Regions from separate parts of the Pseudomonas sp. GW821-FHT11D10 genome, predicted to be linked through region 1. Evidence: predicted binding sites of a transcription regulator. Region 1 holds the regulator's gene; each other region holds the start of a gene.
The links. Region 1 encodes sigma-54, which starts transcription at its own class of promoters, with help from an activator protein. Its sites were predicted from a motif close to ANTGGCATNNANNTTGCTNT; they were not measured.

Region 1 (4,443 bases):
GTTGATCAGTGTCACCAGCGCGTCCATGGCTTCCTGTTCCTGGTGGCCATCGGTACTCAGGTGGATCTTGGTGCCCTTTCCGGCTGCGAGCATCATCATCGCCATGATGCTTTTGCCGTCAACCGTGGTTTCCGGGGTGCGGCCCACTCTGATCGTGCAATCGGGAAACTGGCCCGCCACTCCGACGAATTTTGCCGATGCGCGGGCGTGCAGGCCCAGCTTGTTGATGATTTCGATTTCACGAGCAGGCATCGCGGTGTGAATCCTTTAGCTGAGGTCGCGGTGGCGAACCTGGACGTTCTTCAGGGTCTTCTGCAGCGCCTGGCCAAGACGTTCGGTCAGGTAAACGGAACGGTGATGCCCGCCGGTGCAGCCGATGGCAATGGTGACGTAAGCGCGGTTGCTCGCCGCAAAGCGCGGCAACCATTTGTACAGATACGTGTAAATATCCTGGTACATCTCCTCGACCTCAGGCTGCGCCGCCAGATACTCGGCGACCGGCTGATCGAGACCGGATTGCGCGCGCAGCTCCGGTTTCCAGTACGGGTTCGGCAGGCAGCGTACATCGAACACCAGATCCGCATCCACCGGCATGCCGCGTTTGAAACCGAACGACTCCACCAGAAACGCCGTTCCCGGCTCCGGCTGGTTCAGCAGTCGCAGCTTGATGGTATCGCGCAGCTGGTACAGGTTGAGATTGGTGGTGTTGATTTTCAGGTCGGCGAGATCGGCAATGGGGCCGAGCAGGGCGCTTTCATCCTGAATGGCCTCTGCCAGCGAACGATTGGCGTTGCTCAGTGGGTGGCGGCGGCGAGTTTCAGAGAAGCGCTTGAGCAGCGTTTCTTCGTCGGCATCCAGGTACAGGACATCGCATTGAATATGCTTGGCACGGGCGTCTTCAAGCAATTCCGGAAATCGGGTCAGATGGCTCGGCAGATTGCGTGCATCGATCGAGACCGCCACCAGTGGCTGCGCCAGCTCGGTGTGAATCAGGGCGCGTTCGGCCAGTTCCGGCAGAAGGCCTGCCGGCAGGTTATCGATGCAGTAGTAACCGTTGTCCTCAAGGACATCCAGGGCGGTACTTTTACCCGAGCCGGAACGGCCACTGACAATGATCAAGCGCATGGTTACGGCCTGTTCTGTTCTTCCAGTACAACCTGGTACAAGGCTTCGTTGCTTGGCGCGCTGCGCAGTCTGTCGCGAACGTCCTTGCGGTCGAGCATGCTGGCGATCTGGCGTAACAGCTCCAGGTGCGCATCGGTGGCGGCTTCCGGCACCAGCAGGACGAACAGCAGGTCCACAGGCGCGCCGTCGATAGCGTCGAAATCGATAGGGGCATCAAGGTGCATCAGCGCACTGATCGGCGCTTCGCAGCCCTTGAGGCGGCAGTGAGGAATGGCGATGCCGTTGCCAAAACCGGTTGAGCCGAGTTTTTCACGGGCAATCAATGCCTCGAAGACATCTTGCATCTCCAGATCCGGGACTTCCCGGGCGATCAGGTTGGCAATTTGTTCGAGGGCTTTCTTTTTACTGCCGCCCGGCACGTTCACCAGGGAACGGCCGGGGGTCAGGATACTTTCAAGTCGGATCATGGGGGTGGGGGTTATCGACCGGTAGCGCCCTGAAGCAGGCTCTGGGTCTTTTCCTTATGCTTTTTGAGTTGTTTATCAAGCTTGTCGGTCAGCGCGTCGATCGCAGCGTACATATCGGTATGTTCCGCGTTTGCGACGACCTCGTTGCCGGGAATATGCAGCGTGGCTTCGATTTTCTGCTTCAGCTTTTCGACGCACATCGTGACTTGCACGTTGGTGATCTTGTCGAAATGTCCCTCAAGCCTCTTGAGCTTTTGCTCAACGTACTCACGGAGAGGTTGGGTAACTTCCAGTTGGTGTCCACTGATGTTGACTTGCATACAGCTTCTCCTTCGTTGCCAGTGCATAAAGCGGCAGGCCGAAGAGCCTGCCACTGGAACGCTGTAACGTGGCTTACATCAACCGCTTGCGTTCGCTCGAAGGCGCGATCCCGAGGGATTCGCGGTACTTGGCGACGGTGCGGCGAGCCACCTGAATGCCTTGTGCCTCCAGTAAACCAGCGATCTTGCTGTCACTCAACGGCTTTTTCTGATTTTCCGCGGCAACCAGTTTCTTGATGATCGCGCGGATCGCCGTGGACGAGCATTCACCGCCTTCGGAGGTGCTCACATGGCTGGAGAAAAAGTATTTCAGTTCATATATGCCCCGTGGGGTATGCATGAATTTTTGCGTGGTCACCCGGGAAATCGTCGACTCGTGCATGCCCACCGCTTCAGCGATGTCATGCAGCACCAGCGGCTTCATGGCTTCGTCGCCGTACTCCAGAAAGCCGCGTTGATGCTCGACGATCTGGGTGGCCACTTTCATCAGGGTTTCGTTGCGGCTCTGCAGGCTCTTGATGAACCAGCGGGCTTCCTGCAACTGGTTGCGCATGAAGGTGTTGTCGGCGCTGGTGTCGGCGCGGCGCACGAAACCGGCGTACTGGGCGTTGACTCGCAGGCGTGGCACCGATTCCTGGTTCAGCTCGACCAGCCAGCGCTCGTTGTCCTTGCGTACGATGACGTCAGGTACCACGTATTCGGCTTCGGTGGATTCGATCTGCGAACCGGGGCGGGGGTTGAGGCTCTGCACCAGTTCGATGACCTGGCGCAGCTCGTCTTCCTTGAGCTTCATGCGGCGCATCAGCTGGCTGTAGTCGCGGCTGCCGAGCAGGTCGATGTAATCGGTAACCAGACGCTTGGCCTCGGCCAGCCAAGGGGTCTTGGCCGACAGCTGGCGCAATTGCAGCAGCAGGCATTCGCCCAGGTTGCGTGCGCCGATGCCGGCGGGTTCAAACTGCTGAATGCGGTGCAGGACGGCTTCGATCTCGTCCAGCTCGATGTCGAGTTCCGGATCAAAGGCGTCGAGGATTTCTTCGAGGGTTTCGTCGAGGTAGCCCTGATTGTTGATGCAATCGATCAGGGTCACAGCGATCAGGCGATCGGTGTCGGACATCGGTGCCAGGTTCAACTGCCAAAGCAGGTGGCTTTGCAGGCTCTCGCCGGCGGAGGTGCGGGTGGTGAAGTCCCACTCGTCATCATCGCTGCTTGGCAGGCTGCTGGCGCTGGTCTGATAGACGTCTTCCCAGGCAGTGTCGACGGGCAGTTCGTTGGGGATTCGCTCGTTCCATTCGCCGTCTTCGAGGTTGTCGACTGTCGGCGCGGTCTCCTGATAGGAGGGTTCCTGGATCTCGGTGTTGGGCTTCTGTTCGGCGTTGTCGGCCATGGGATCGGAGTTGTCGAAGTCGTCGCCGTCTTCCTGGCGTTCGAGCATCGGATTGGATTCCAGAGCCTCCTGGATTTCCTGTTGCAGATCCAGGGTCGACAATTGGAGCAGGCGGATGGCCTGTTGCAGCTGCGGTGTCATCGTCAGCTGCTGGCCCATTCTCAAGACTAGCGATGGTTTCATGGCAGGGGCTTAACACCTTATTCGCCGGCGCTATGCGCCATCCACTACAGGGCGCCGGAGCGCCAAACTTAAGCAAATTATATGCCTGAAACTGTCGTGTTTGCCTAGAGCGCTGTAACAATAAAAGCCTATAAAAGTGCGCTTCAACGTTACAGCACCCGGACGGCTGTCGAATGCCGTCGTGCTTACAGACGGAACTCGTGACCCAGATAGACTTCCTTCACCAGATTGTTGGCGAGGATGGTTTCTGAGTCGCCTTCGGCGATCAACTGGCCGTCGTTGACGATGTAGGCGGTTTCGCAGATATCCAGTGTCTCGCGGACGTTGTGGTCGGTGATCAGTACGCCGATGCCCTTGGCCTTGAGGTGATGGATGATCTGCTTGATGTCGCCGACCGAGATCGGGTCGACACCGGCGAACGGTTCGTCGAGCAGGATGAATTTCGGTGCCGTGGCCAGTGCGCGGGCGATCTCAACGCGGCGGCGCTCACCACCGGACAGGCTCATGCCGAGGTTGTCGCGGATGTGGCTGATGTGGAATTCCTGCAGCAGGCTTTCCAGCTCCTTGCGACGACCGGCCTTGTCGAGCTCCTGACGGGTTTCGAGGATGGCCATGATGTTGTCGGCTACCGACAGTTTGCGGAAGATCGACGCTTCTTGCGGCAGATAGCCGATGCCGGCCTTGGCGCGACCGTGCATCGGCTGGTGGCTGACGTCCAGGTCATCGATCAGCACGCGACCCTGATCGGCCTGGACCAGGCCGACGATCATGTAGAAGCAGGTGGTCTTGCCGGCGCCGTTCGGGCCGAGCAGGCCGACGATCTGACCGCTGTCGATCGACAGGCTGACGTCGCGCACGACCTGGCGGCTTTTATAGGCCTTGGCCAGGTGCTGAGCTTTCAGAGTTGCCATTACTGGGTTTTCTCGTCGGTTTTCTTCTTCGGCTGGATCACCATGTCGATGCG
Region 2 (4,443 bases), on a different contig from region 1:
TTGACCGTGACACGGCCCAGAGGACGTGCCGGACTCTCCAGTGTCGCTGTCAATTCCTTGTCGCACATAGGCATGCGCATGCGTGGGTCGAGCTGGTTGACCTCGATTTCATAACGGCCTTCCGTTTGACTGGTAGCCAGATAGTCTTCTACGGTGAATTCAAGAAAGCCCTGAGTGACGCCGATAAGCATGTCAGGCAAGGTAACCGCATCAGCACCGGCAGGGCTGCCAGCGAAAAAAAGGCAAACGGCGGACATCGCACAAAGCCCTCTGCGGAGGGGAGGTGTCAGGCGTCGGAAAAATGTCGTTTGAGCGTTCATACGAGTTAAAAAGCAAGCGCCGTGCCGTTTAGCAATGAATGTGCGTCGCAACAACACTTGGCGTTGGTGTAGGAGTCTGGGCATGGCTGGTGTAATGGATTCGGTGAACCAGCGCACGCAACTGGTGGGGCAGAATCGCCTGGAGCTGTTGTTGTTCCGTCTCGACGGCCAGCAGCTCTACGGGATCAACGTGTTCAAGGTTCGGGAAGTGCTGCAATGCCCGCAACTGACGCTGATGCCCAAGTCCAGTCCTGTCGTGTGCGGGGTGGCGAATATCCGGGGGGCGACCATTCCGATCCTTGATCTGGCGATGGCGACCGGCTCCGGTGCTTTGAAAGACAAGAACAGTCCGTTCGTGATCATCACGGAATACAACACCAAGACCCAGGGTTTCCTGGTGCGCTCGGTGGAACGTATCGTGAACATGAACTGGGAAGAGATTCATCCGCCGCCCAAGGGCACCGGACGCGATCATTACCTGACCGCTGTGACTCGGGTCGACAATCAGTTAGTCGAAATCATCGACGTCGAGAAGGTGCTGGCGGAAGTGGCGCCGACCCCGGAAGCGATTTCGGTCGGCGTAGTGGATGTCGAGACCCAGAGCAAGGCGTTGTCGCTGCGGGTGCTGACGGTCGATGACTCGTCGGTGGCGCGCAAGCAGGTGACGCGTTGCCTGCAGACGGTCGGGGTCGAAGTGGTGGCGTTGAACGACGGCAAGCAGGCGCTGGATTACCTGCGCAAGCTGGTCGACGAGGGCAAGAAGCCGGAAGAAGAGTTCCTGATGATGATCTCCGACATCGAAATGCCGGAGATGGACGGGTACACCCTGACGGCCGAGATCCGCAGCGACCCTCGCATGCAAAAGCTTCATATCATCCTGCATACTTCGTTGTCGGGTGTGTTCAATCAGGCGATGGTCAAGAAAGTCGGTGCCGATGACTTCCTGGCCAAGTTCCGTCCTGATGACCTGGCATCCCGGGTAGTCGACCGGATCAAAGCAGCAGATATCAGCTAAGGGCCTTCTGCCCCTGGCGTTCAACACGATTTAAGAGGCGGCATCATTTGTCTACGGGTAATTTGGATTTCGAACAGTTCCGGGTCTTCCTGGAAAAAGCCTGTGGCATTTTGCTCGGTGAAAACAAGCAGTACCTGGTGTCGAGCCGTCTCAACAAACTGATGGAGCAGCAAGGCATCAAGTCCTTGGGTGAGCTGGTTCAGCGCATCCAGACCCAGCCGCGCAGCGGTTTGCGCGAGCAGGTGGTCGATGCCATGACGACCAACGAAACCCTGTGGTTTCGCGACACCTATCCGTTTGAAGTCTTGAAGAACAAGGTGCTGCCCGAGGCGATCAAGGCCGCTCCCAACCAGCGTCTGCGGATCTGGTCGGCGGCCTGCTCGTCGGGTCAGGAACCCTATTCGCTGTCGATGTCGATCGACGAGTTCGAGCGGTCCAACATCGGCCAGTTGAAGATGGGCGTGCAGATCGTTGCCACGGATCTGTCCGGCAGCATGCTGACCAACTGCAAGACCGGCGAGTACGACAGCCTGGCGATCGGTCGCGGTCTGTCCGCCGATCGTCTGCAGCGCTACTTCGACCCGAAAGGGCCGGGGCGCTGGGTGATCAAGGCGCCGATCAAGAACCGGGTGGAATTCCGCTCGTTCAACCTGCTCGACAGCTACGCAAGCCTGGGCAAGTTCGACATCGTGTTCTGCCGCAACGTGCTGATCTACTTCTCCGCCGAGGTGAAGAAGGACATCCTGTTGCGCATCCACAGCACGCTGAAGCCGGGCGGTTATCTGTTCCTTGGCGCTTCCGAGGCGCTGAACGGTCTGCCGGATCATTACCAGATGGTTCAGTGCAGCCCGGGGATCATCTACCAGGCGAAGTGATCAAGACCGGCAACACAAGAAACGGGAGCCCTCAGGGGCTCCCGTTTTTTTATGCCTGAAGGTTTTGCCGGGTGGCAGGCGGCAGAAAAGCGGCATCCGGCGGAAACCGGTTGCCGCTTTTCTGGCATTGCCGCGTTGCCGGTTCCGAGCAAAGCCCCGTAATCCGGGGCTTTCTCAAACTGGCACGCCGCTTGCTATAACCCTGTTACGAAAAATCCGGTCACCTGAAGGTTCCCGACATGAGCATCAGCTTCGATAAAGCGCTCGGCATTCACGAAAAGGCTTTGGGCTTCCGCGCCCAGCGTGCCGAAGTGCTGGCCAACAACATCGCCAACGCCGACACCCCGAACTACAAGGCGCGGGATCTGGAGTTCTCCAAAGTGCTCGAAGCACAGAGCCAGAAGAACGCCAACGGCACCATCGCCCTGAACATGACCAACAGCCGTCACATCGAAGCTGAAGGCCTGGGCAATGGCGACGAGTCGCTGATGTATCGCACGCCGATGCAGCCGTCGATCGACCAGAACACCGTGGATGCCCAGCTGGAACAGTCGAACTACGCGGAAAACGCCGTCGGCTTCCAGGCCAGCTTCACCCTGCTCAACAGCAAATTCAAAGGGCTGGTGTCAGCCCTGCGCGGAGAGTAATCCATGTCCCTGTCCAGCGTTTTCAACATTGCCGGCAGCGGCATGAGCGCCCAGACCACCCGTCTCAACACCGTGGCTTCGAACATCGCCAACGCCGAGACCGTCTCGTCGAGCATCGACCAGACTTACCGTGCCCGTCACCCGGTGTTCGCCACCATGTTTCAGGGCGGCCAGAGCGGCGGCAGCAATTCGCTGTTCCAGAACCAGGACGCAGCCGGCCAGGGCGTGCAGGTCATGGGCGTGGTCGAAGACCAGAGCAACCTCGAAGCGCGCTACGAGCCGAACCATCCGGCGGCCGACGCCAAGGGCTACGTCTACTACCCGAACGTCAACGTGGTGGAAGAAATGGCTGACATGATTTCCGCGAGCCGGTCGTTCCAGACCAACGCCGAAATGATGAACACCGCCAAAACCATGATGCAGAAAGTACTGACCCTCGGTCAGTGATAAGGGGCGACTGCCATGAGTGTTTCCGATACCACCAGCAGCCTGACGATGAAGGACATACTGGCCAACTCTTCGAAGAAGACCAGTAGCACCACCACCGGCGGCATTGCTTCGGCCACCAACAGCGCGACCGGCGGTCAGGCGCTTGGAAAGGACGCGTTCCTGCAATTGCTGGTGACCCAGCTGAAGAACCAGAACCCGCTCGATCCGCAGGACAACAGCGCATTCGTTGCGCAGTTGGCGCAGTTCAGCAGCCTTGAGGGGATCACCACCCTCAACAGTACCGTCAGCTCGCTGGCCGGCAACTACAACTCGTCGCAAGCCCTGCAGGCTTCCTCGCTGGTTGGCCGCAACGTGATCGTGCAGACCAATACCGCACAGCTCGATGATCCGAGCAAGGGGCTGACCGGTACGGCGAATGTCCCGTCTTCCATCGCTGGCGGCACGGTGACCATCACCGACAAGGACGGAAAAACCGTACGCACCATCGATCTGGGCAGTCGCGCCGCCGGCCCTGCCAGCTTTACCTGGGACGGCAAAGACTCGTCCGGCACCCTGGTGCCGGTGGGTACTTACACCTTCAAGGCCAACGCGTCGATCAACGGTACCGCGACGGATCTGGCGACTTACCTGCCGGCCACGGTCACCAGCGTGACGATCAGCCAGACCGGTGGCGAGCTGATGCTCAACCTGTCCGGCAAGGGCACCGTTGCCCTGTCCAAAGTACAAACCATTGGTATATAGAGCCGACTAACCGGCACAAAGGAGTGGAATATGTCTTTCAATATCGGCCTTAGCGGTCTCTATGCAGCCAACAAGCAACTGGACGTGACCGGCAACAACATCGCCAACGTCGCGACCGCCGGTTTCAAATCTTCCCGCGCGGAATTCGAAGACGTTTACTCGTCGACCCGTCTGGGCAGCGGCAGCAAGGTCATCGGTAACGGTGTGCGCCTGGCCAACGTTTCCCAACAGTTCACCCAGGGCGACATCAACAACACCGGCAACGTGCTGGACATGGGGATCAACGGTTCCGGTTTCTTCACCATGAGCAACAACGGCTCGATTTCGTACACCCGTGCCGGTACGTTCAAGGTCGATAACAACGGCTACATCACCAATACCGACTACACCTCGCG
Region 3 (4,443 bases), on a different contig from region 1:
TCAAAGTCCACTGCCAGAACCGCATCGGCATCCTGCGCGACATTCTCAATCTGCTGGTGGAGTACGGGATCAACGTCGCCCGTGGCGAGGTGGGCGGTGAGCATGGCAACGCGATCTACCTGCATTGCCCGAACCTGATCAACATTCAGTTCCAGGCGTTGCGACCCAAGTTCGAGGCGATTGCCGGGGTGTTCGGCGTCAAGCGGGTAGGGCTGATGCCCAGCGAGCGGCGGCACATGGAGTTGAATGCGCTGCTCGGTGCGCTGGAGTTTCCGGTGCTGTCGATCGACATGGGCGGCTCCATCGTTGCCGCCAACCGTGCGGCGGCGCAGTTGCTCGGGGTGCGGGTGGACGAGGTGCCGGGAATTCCGTTGTCGCGTTACGCCGAGGATTTCGACCTGCCGGAACTGGTGCGCGCCAACAAATCGCGAATCAACGGCATGCGGGTCAAGGTCAAGGGTGACATCTTTCTGGCCGACATCGCGCCGCTGCAATCGGAGCACGACGACAGCGAGGCCATGGCCGGTGCCGTGCTGACCTTGCACCGTGCGGACCGCGTCGGTGAGCGCATCTATAACGTGCGCAAACAAGAGTTGCGTGGCTTCGACAGCATCTTCCAGAGCTCGAAAGTGATGGCAGCGGTGGTGCGTGAAGCGCGACGTATGGCGCCGCTGGATGCACCGCTATTGATTGAAGGTGAAACCGGCACCGGCAAGGAATTGCTGGCGCGGGCCTGCCATTTGGCGAGCCCGCGCGGTCAGTCGCCGTTGATGGCGCTCAACTGCGCGGGGCTGCCGGAGTCGATGGCCGAGACCGAACTGTTCGGCTACGGCCCCGGGGCCTTTGAAGGCGCGCGGGCCGAAGGCAAGCTCGGGCTGCTGGAGCTGACGGCGGGCGGCACGCTGTTCCTCGATGGCGTTGGCGAAATGAGTCCGCGCTTGCAGGTGAAATTGCTGCGCTTCCTGCAGGACGGTTGCTTCCGGCGGGTGGGCAGTGATGAAGAGGTTTACCTGGATGTGCGGGTGATCTGCGCAACCCAGGTCGACCTGTCGGAGCTGTGCGCACGAGGTGAGTTTCGCCAGGATCTGTATCACCGCTTGAACGTGCTGTCGCTGCACATCCCGCCACTGCGCGAATGCCTCGACGGTTTGACGCCGCTGGTGGAACACTTTCTCGATCAGGCCAGCCGGCAGATCGGCTGCCCGTTGCCGAAACTGGCGCCGGCGGCGATGGACCGGCTCAGTCATTACCATTGGCCAGGCAACGTGCGGCAACTGGAGAACGTGTTGTTCCAGGCGGTTTCGCTGTGCGACGGCGGCACGGTCAAGGCCGAGCACATTCGCCTGCCGGATTACGGCGTGCGTCAGCCGCTCGGCGATTTCTCCCTCGAAGGCGGGCTGGACGAGATTGTCGGGCGCTTCGAGAAGGCGGTGCTGGAACGCTTGTATTCCGAGCATCCGAGCAGCCGGCAACTGGGCAAGCGGCTCGGGGTTTCGCACACCACGATTGCCAACAAGCTGCGTGAGTACGAAGTCGGCAAGGACGCGTCCGAATGATCACGGCCGGATCGGGTGTTTGCCGCCAAGCGGCATGACACCGCCGGTTTTTCGTCTTCGATACATTTCCCTCCTCTGCGCAAAATCCCTCAAGTCCTTTGTTTACCGGGCCCTCGGCCGCCAGAAAAAAGTTGGTCTGCAAATTGCTTATGGCTCAGCAGTACAGCGGTGGGCGGCAAACGTCCGGCATGCAGAGGAAAGAGTGTGGACAAGTACCTTTATGTGGCAATGACCGGCGCCAGCCAGAACGCACTGGCGCAAAAGGCTCATGCCAACAACCTGGCGAACATCTCCACCAACGGTTTTCAGCGCGACCTTGAACAGGCGCGTTCGATGCCGGTGTTCGGTGACAGCTTTCCGGCGCGTGCGTTTGCCATGAGCGAACGGCCCGCCACCGACTTCACGCCGGGCTCGCTGGTGCAGACCGGCCGTGACCTCGACGTGGCCGTGTCGGGCAACGGCTGGATCGCCGTGCAGAACCCCAACGGCGGTGAAAGCTACGTGCGCACCGGCAGCCTCAATATCGACGCCCTCGGCGTATTGCGTGCCGGCAACGGCATGCCGGTCATGGGCAATGGCGGGCCGATCGCCGTGCCGCCGGAGCAGCAGGTGGAAGTCGGTGAAGACGGCACCATCAGTATCCGCGCGATGGGCGAGGGCCCGCGCGTCATGGCCGAAGTCGACCGCATCAAGCTGGTCAACCCGGACATCAAGAACATGAACAAGGGCCTGGACGGTTCGATCTACACCAAGGACGGCCAGCCTGCGCCGGCCGATGCCAACGTCAAACTGGTGTCGGGTTTCCTGGAGTCGAGCAACGTCAATGCCGTGGAAGAGATGACGTCGGTGCTGGCCCTGGCCAAGCAGTTCGAACTGCACGTCAAGATGATGAACACCGCCAAAGACGACGACCAGGCCATGGCTCGGGTCTTGCAGATCAGCTAATTATCAGAACGTCGCGCCGTAAAACAGGCGCACGAGGAGAATCGAATGCTTCCGGCTCTATGGGTTGCCAAAACCGGTCTGTCCGCCCAGGACACCAACCTGACCACCATTTCCAACAACCTGGCGAACGTGTCGACCACGGGTTTCAAACGTGACCGCGCCGAGTTCCAGGACCTGCTGTACCAGATCAAGCGTCAGCCAGGCGCCCAGTCGACCCAGGACAGCGAACTGCCGTCGGGTCTGCAAGTGGGTACCGGTGTGCGCATCGTCGGCACCCAGAAAAACTTCACCGCCGGCAGCCTGCAGACCACCGAGCAGCCGCTGGACATGGCCATCGACGGTCGCGGTTTCTTCCAGATCCTGCAGCCGGATGGCACCACGTCCTACACCCGCGACGGTACCTTCCACCTCGACTCCAACGGTCAGATCGTCAACGCCAGCGGTTTCGCCCTGGAGCCGGCCATCGTCATCCCGAACAACGCCCAGACCTTCACCGTAGGTCGCGACGGCACCGTGTCGATCACCGTTGCCGGCAACCCTGCCGCCCAGGTGATCGGCAACCTGCAAACCGCCGACTTCATCAACCCGGCCGGTCTGCAAGCGGTGGGCAACAACCTGTTCCTGGAAACCGCCGCTTCCGGTGCGCCGCAAGTCGGTACTCCGGGCCTGAACGGTTTCGGTACCACCCTGCAGAACACCCTGGAAACCTCCAACGTCAGCACTGTGGAAGAAATGGTCAACATGATCACCACCCAGCGCGCGTACGAGATGAACTCCAAGGTGATCTCCACCGCCGACCAGATGCTCTCGTTCGTAACGCAGAATCTGTAATCAAGTCTATGAGGCGGCCATGAGGTCGCCTGCAACACCGTGAGGTAAGGGTCATGAAGCGCTTTGTATCTGTTGTGGCATTGAGTGGGGTCGTCTCGCTCGCGGGCTGCGTCGCTCCGACGCCCAAGCCCAATGATCCTTACTACGCCCCGGTGTTGCCGCGCACACCGTTGCCGTCGGCCGCCAACAACGGCTCGATCTATCAGGCCGGTTTCGAACAGAACCTGTACAGCGACCGCAAGGCGTTCCGGGTCGGTGACATCATCACCATCACCCTGAACGAGAAGACCCAGGCCAGCAAGAACGCCAACTCGCAGGTGGCCAAGAACAGCAAGACCGGCATCGGCCTGACGTCGCTGTTCGGCGGCAGCGCGACCACCAACAGTCCGTTCGGTGATGGCGACCTGAGCCTGAGCGCCAGCTACGAAGGCGATCGTGCGACCAAGGGTGACAGCAAGGCCGCCCAGGGCAACACCCTGACCGGCTCGATCACCGTGACCGTCGCCGACGTGTTGCCCAACGGCATCATCGCCGTGCGTGGCGAGAAGTGGATGACCCTCAACACCGGCGACGAGCTGGTGCGGATCGCCGGTCTCGTACGGGCCGATGACATCGCCACCGACAACACCGTGTCCTCGACCCGGGTTGCCGATGCGCGCATCACCTACTCGGGCACCGGTTCGTTCGCCGATGCGAGTCAGCCAGGCTGGTTCGACCGTTTCTTCCTCAGCCCGCTGTTCCCTTTCTAGGTGGCTACGTTGAATCTGAAAAGCTTTATGGTGGCTGCGCTGTTGCTGTCTGCGGCCTTCAATGCACAAGCCGAACGGTTGAAGGACATCGCCAGCATTTCCGGCGTGCGTTCCAACCAGTTGATCGGCTATGGCCTGGTGGTCGGTCTTAACGGCACCGGCGACCAGACCACGCAGACCCCGTTCACCCTGCAGACCTTCAACAACATGCTCTCGCAGTTCGGCATCAAGGTGCCGCCGGGATCGGGCAACGTGCAGCTGAAAAACGTTGCGGCGGTATCGGTGAGTGCCGATCTGCCGGCGTTCGCCAAGCCGGGTCAGCAGGTCGACATCACCGTGTCGTCCATCGGCAACTCCAAGAG

Region 2: a site for sigma-54 is predicted at 2,389-2,408, ahead of flgB (flagellar basal body rod protein FlgB). Genes of this name have one in related genera too.
Region 3: a site for sigma-54 is predicted at 1,687-1,706, ahead of AC1RT4_RS10965 (flagellar basal body rod protein FlgF). Genes of this name have one in related genera too.

The regions. Positions count from the first base shown of each region.
Region 1 covers NZ_JBXARR010000007.1:209,658-214,100, forward strand. Annotated here, with positions in the region: gene AC1RT4_RS21130 (HPr family phosphocarrier protein) at 1-252, opposite strand, end outside; gene rapZ (RNase adapter RapZ) at 268-1,125, opposite strand; gene ptsN (PTS IIA-like nitrogen regulatory protein PtsN) at 1,128-1,592, opposite strand; gene hpf (ribosome hibernation-promoting factor, HPF/YfiA family) at 1,604-1,912, opposite strand; gene AC1RT4_RS21150 (RNA polymerase factor sigma-54) at 1,986-3,479, opposite strand; gene lptB (LPS export ABC transporter ATP-binding protein) at 3,665-4,390, opposite strand; gene lptA (lipopolysaccharide transport periplasmic protein LptA) at 4,390-4,443, opposite strand, start outside.
Region 2 covers NZ_JBXARR010000004.1:62,889-67,331, reverse strand. Annotated here, with positions in the region: gene flgA (flagellar basal body P-ring formation chaperone FlgA) at 1-320, opposite strand, end outside; gene AC1RT4_RS13980 (chemotaxis protein CheV) at 403-1,335, shown strand; gene cheR (protein-glutamate O-methyltransferase CheR) at 1,383-2,210, shown strand; gene flgB (flagellar basal body rod protein FlgB) at 2,450-2,857, shown strand; gene flgC (flagellar basal body rod protein FlgC) at 2,861-3,304, shown strand; gene flgD (flagellar hook assembly protein FlgD) at 3,320-4,048, shown strand; gene flgE (flagellar hook protein FlgE) at 4,079-4,443, shown strand, end outside.
Region 3 covers NZ_JBXARR010000003.1:174,170-178,612, reverse strand. Annotated here, with positions in the region: gene AC1RT4_RS10970 (sigma-54-dependent phenylalanine hydroxylase transcriptional regulator PhhR) at 1-1,556, shown strand, start outside; gene AC1RT4_RS10965 (flagellar basal body rod protein FlgF) at 1,761-2,501, shown strand; gene flgG (flagellar basal-body rod protein FlgG) at 2,547-3,332, shown strand; gene flgH (flagellar basal body L-ring protein FlgH) at 3,386-4,081, shown strand; gene AC1RT4_RS10950 (flagellar basal body P-ring protein FlgI) at 4,109-4,443, shown strand, end outside.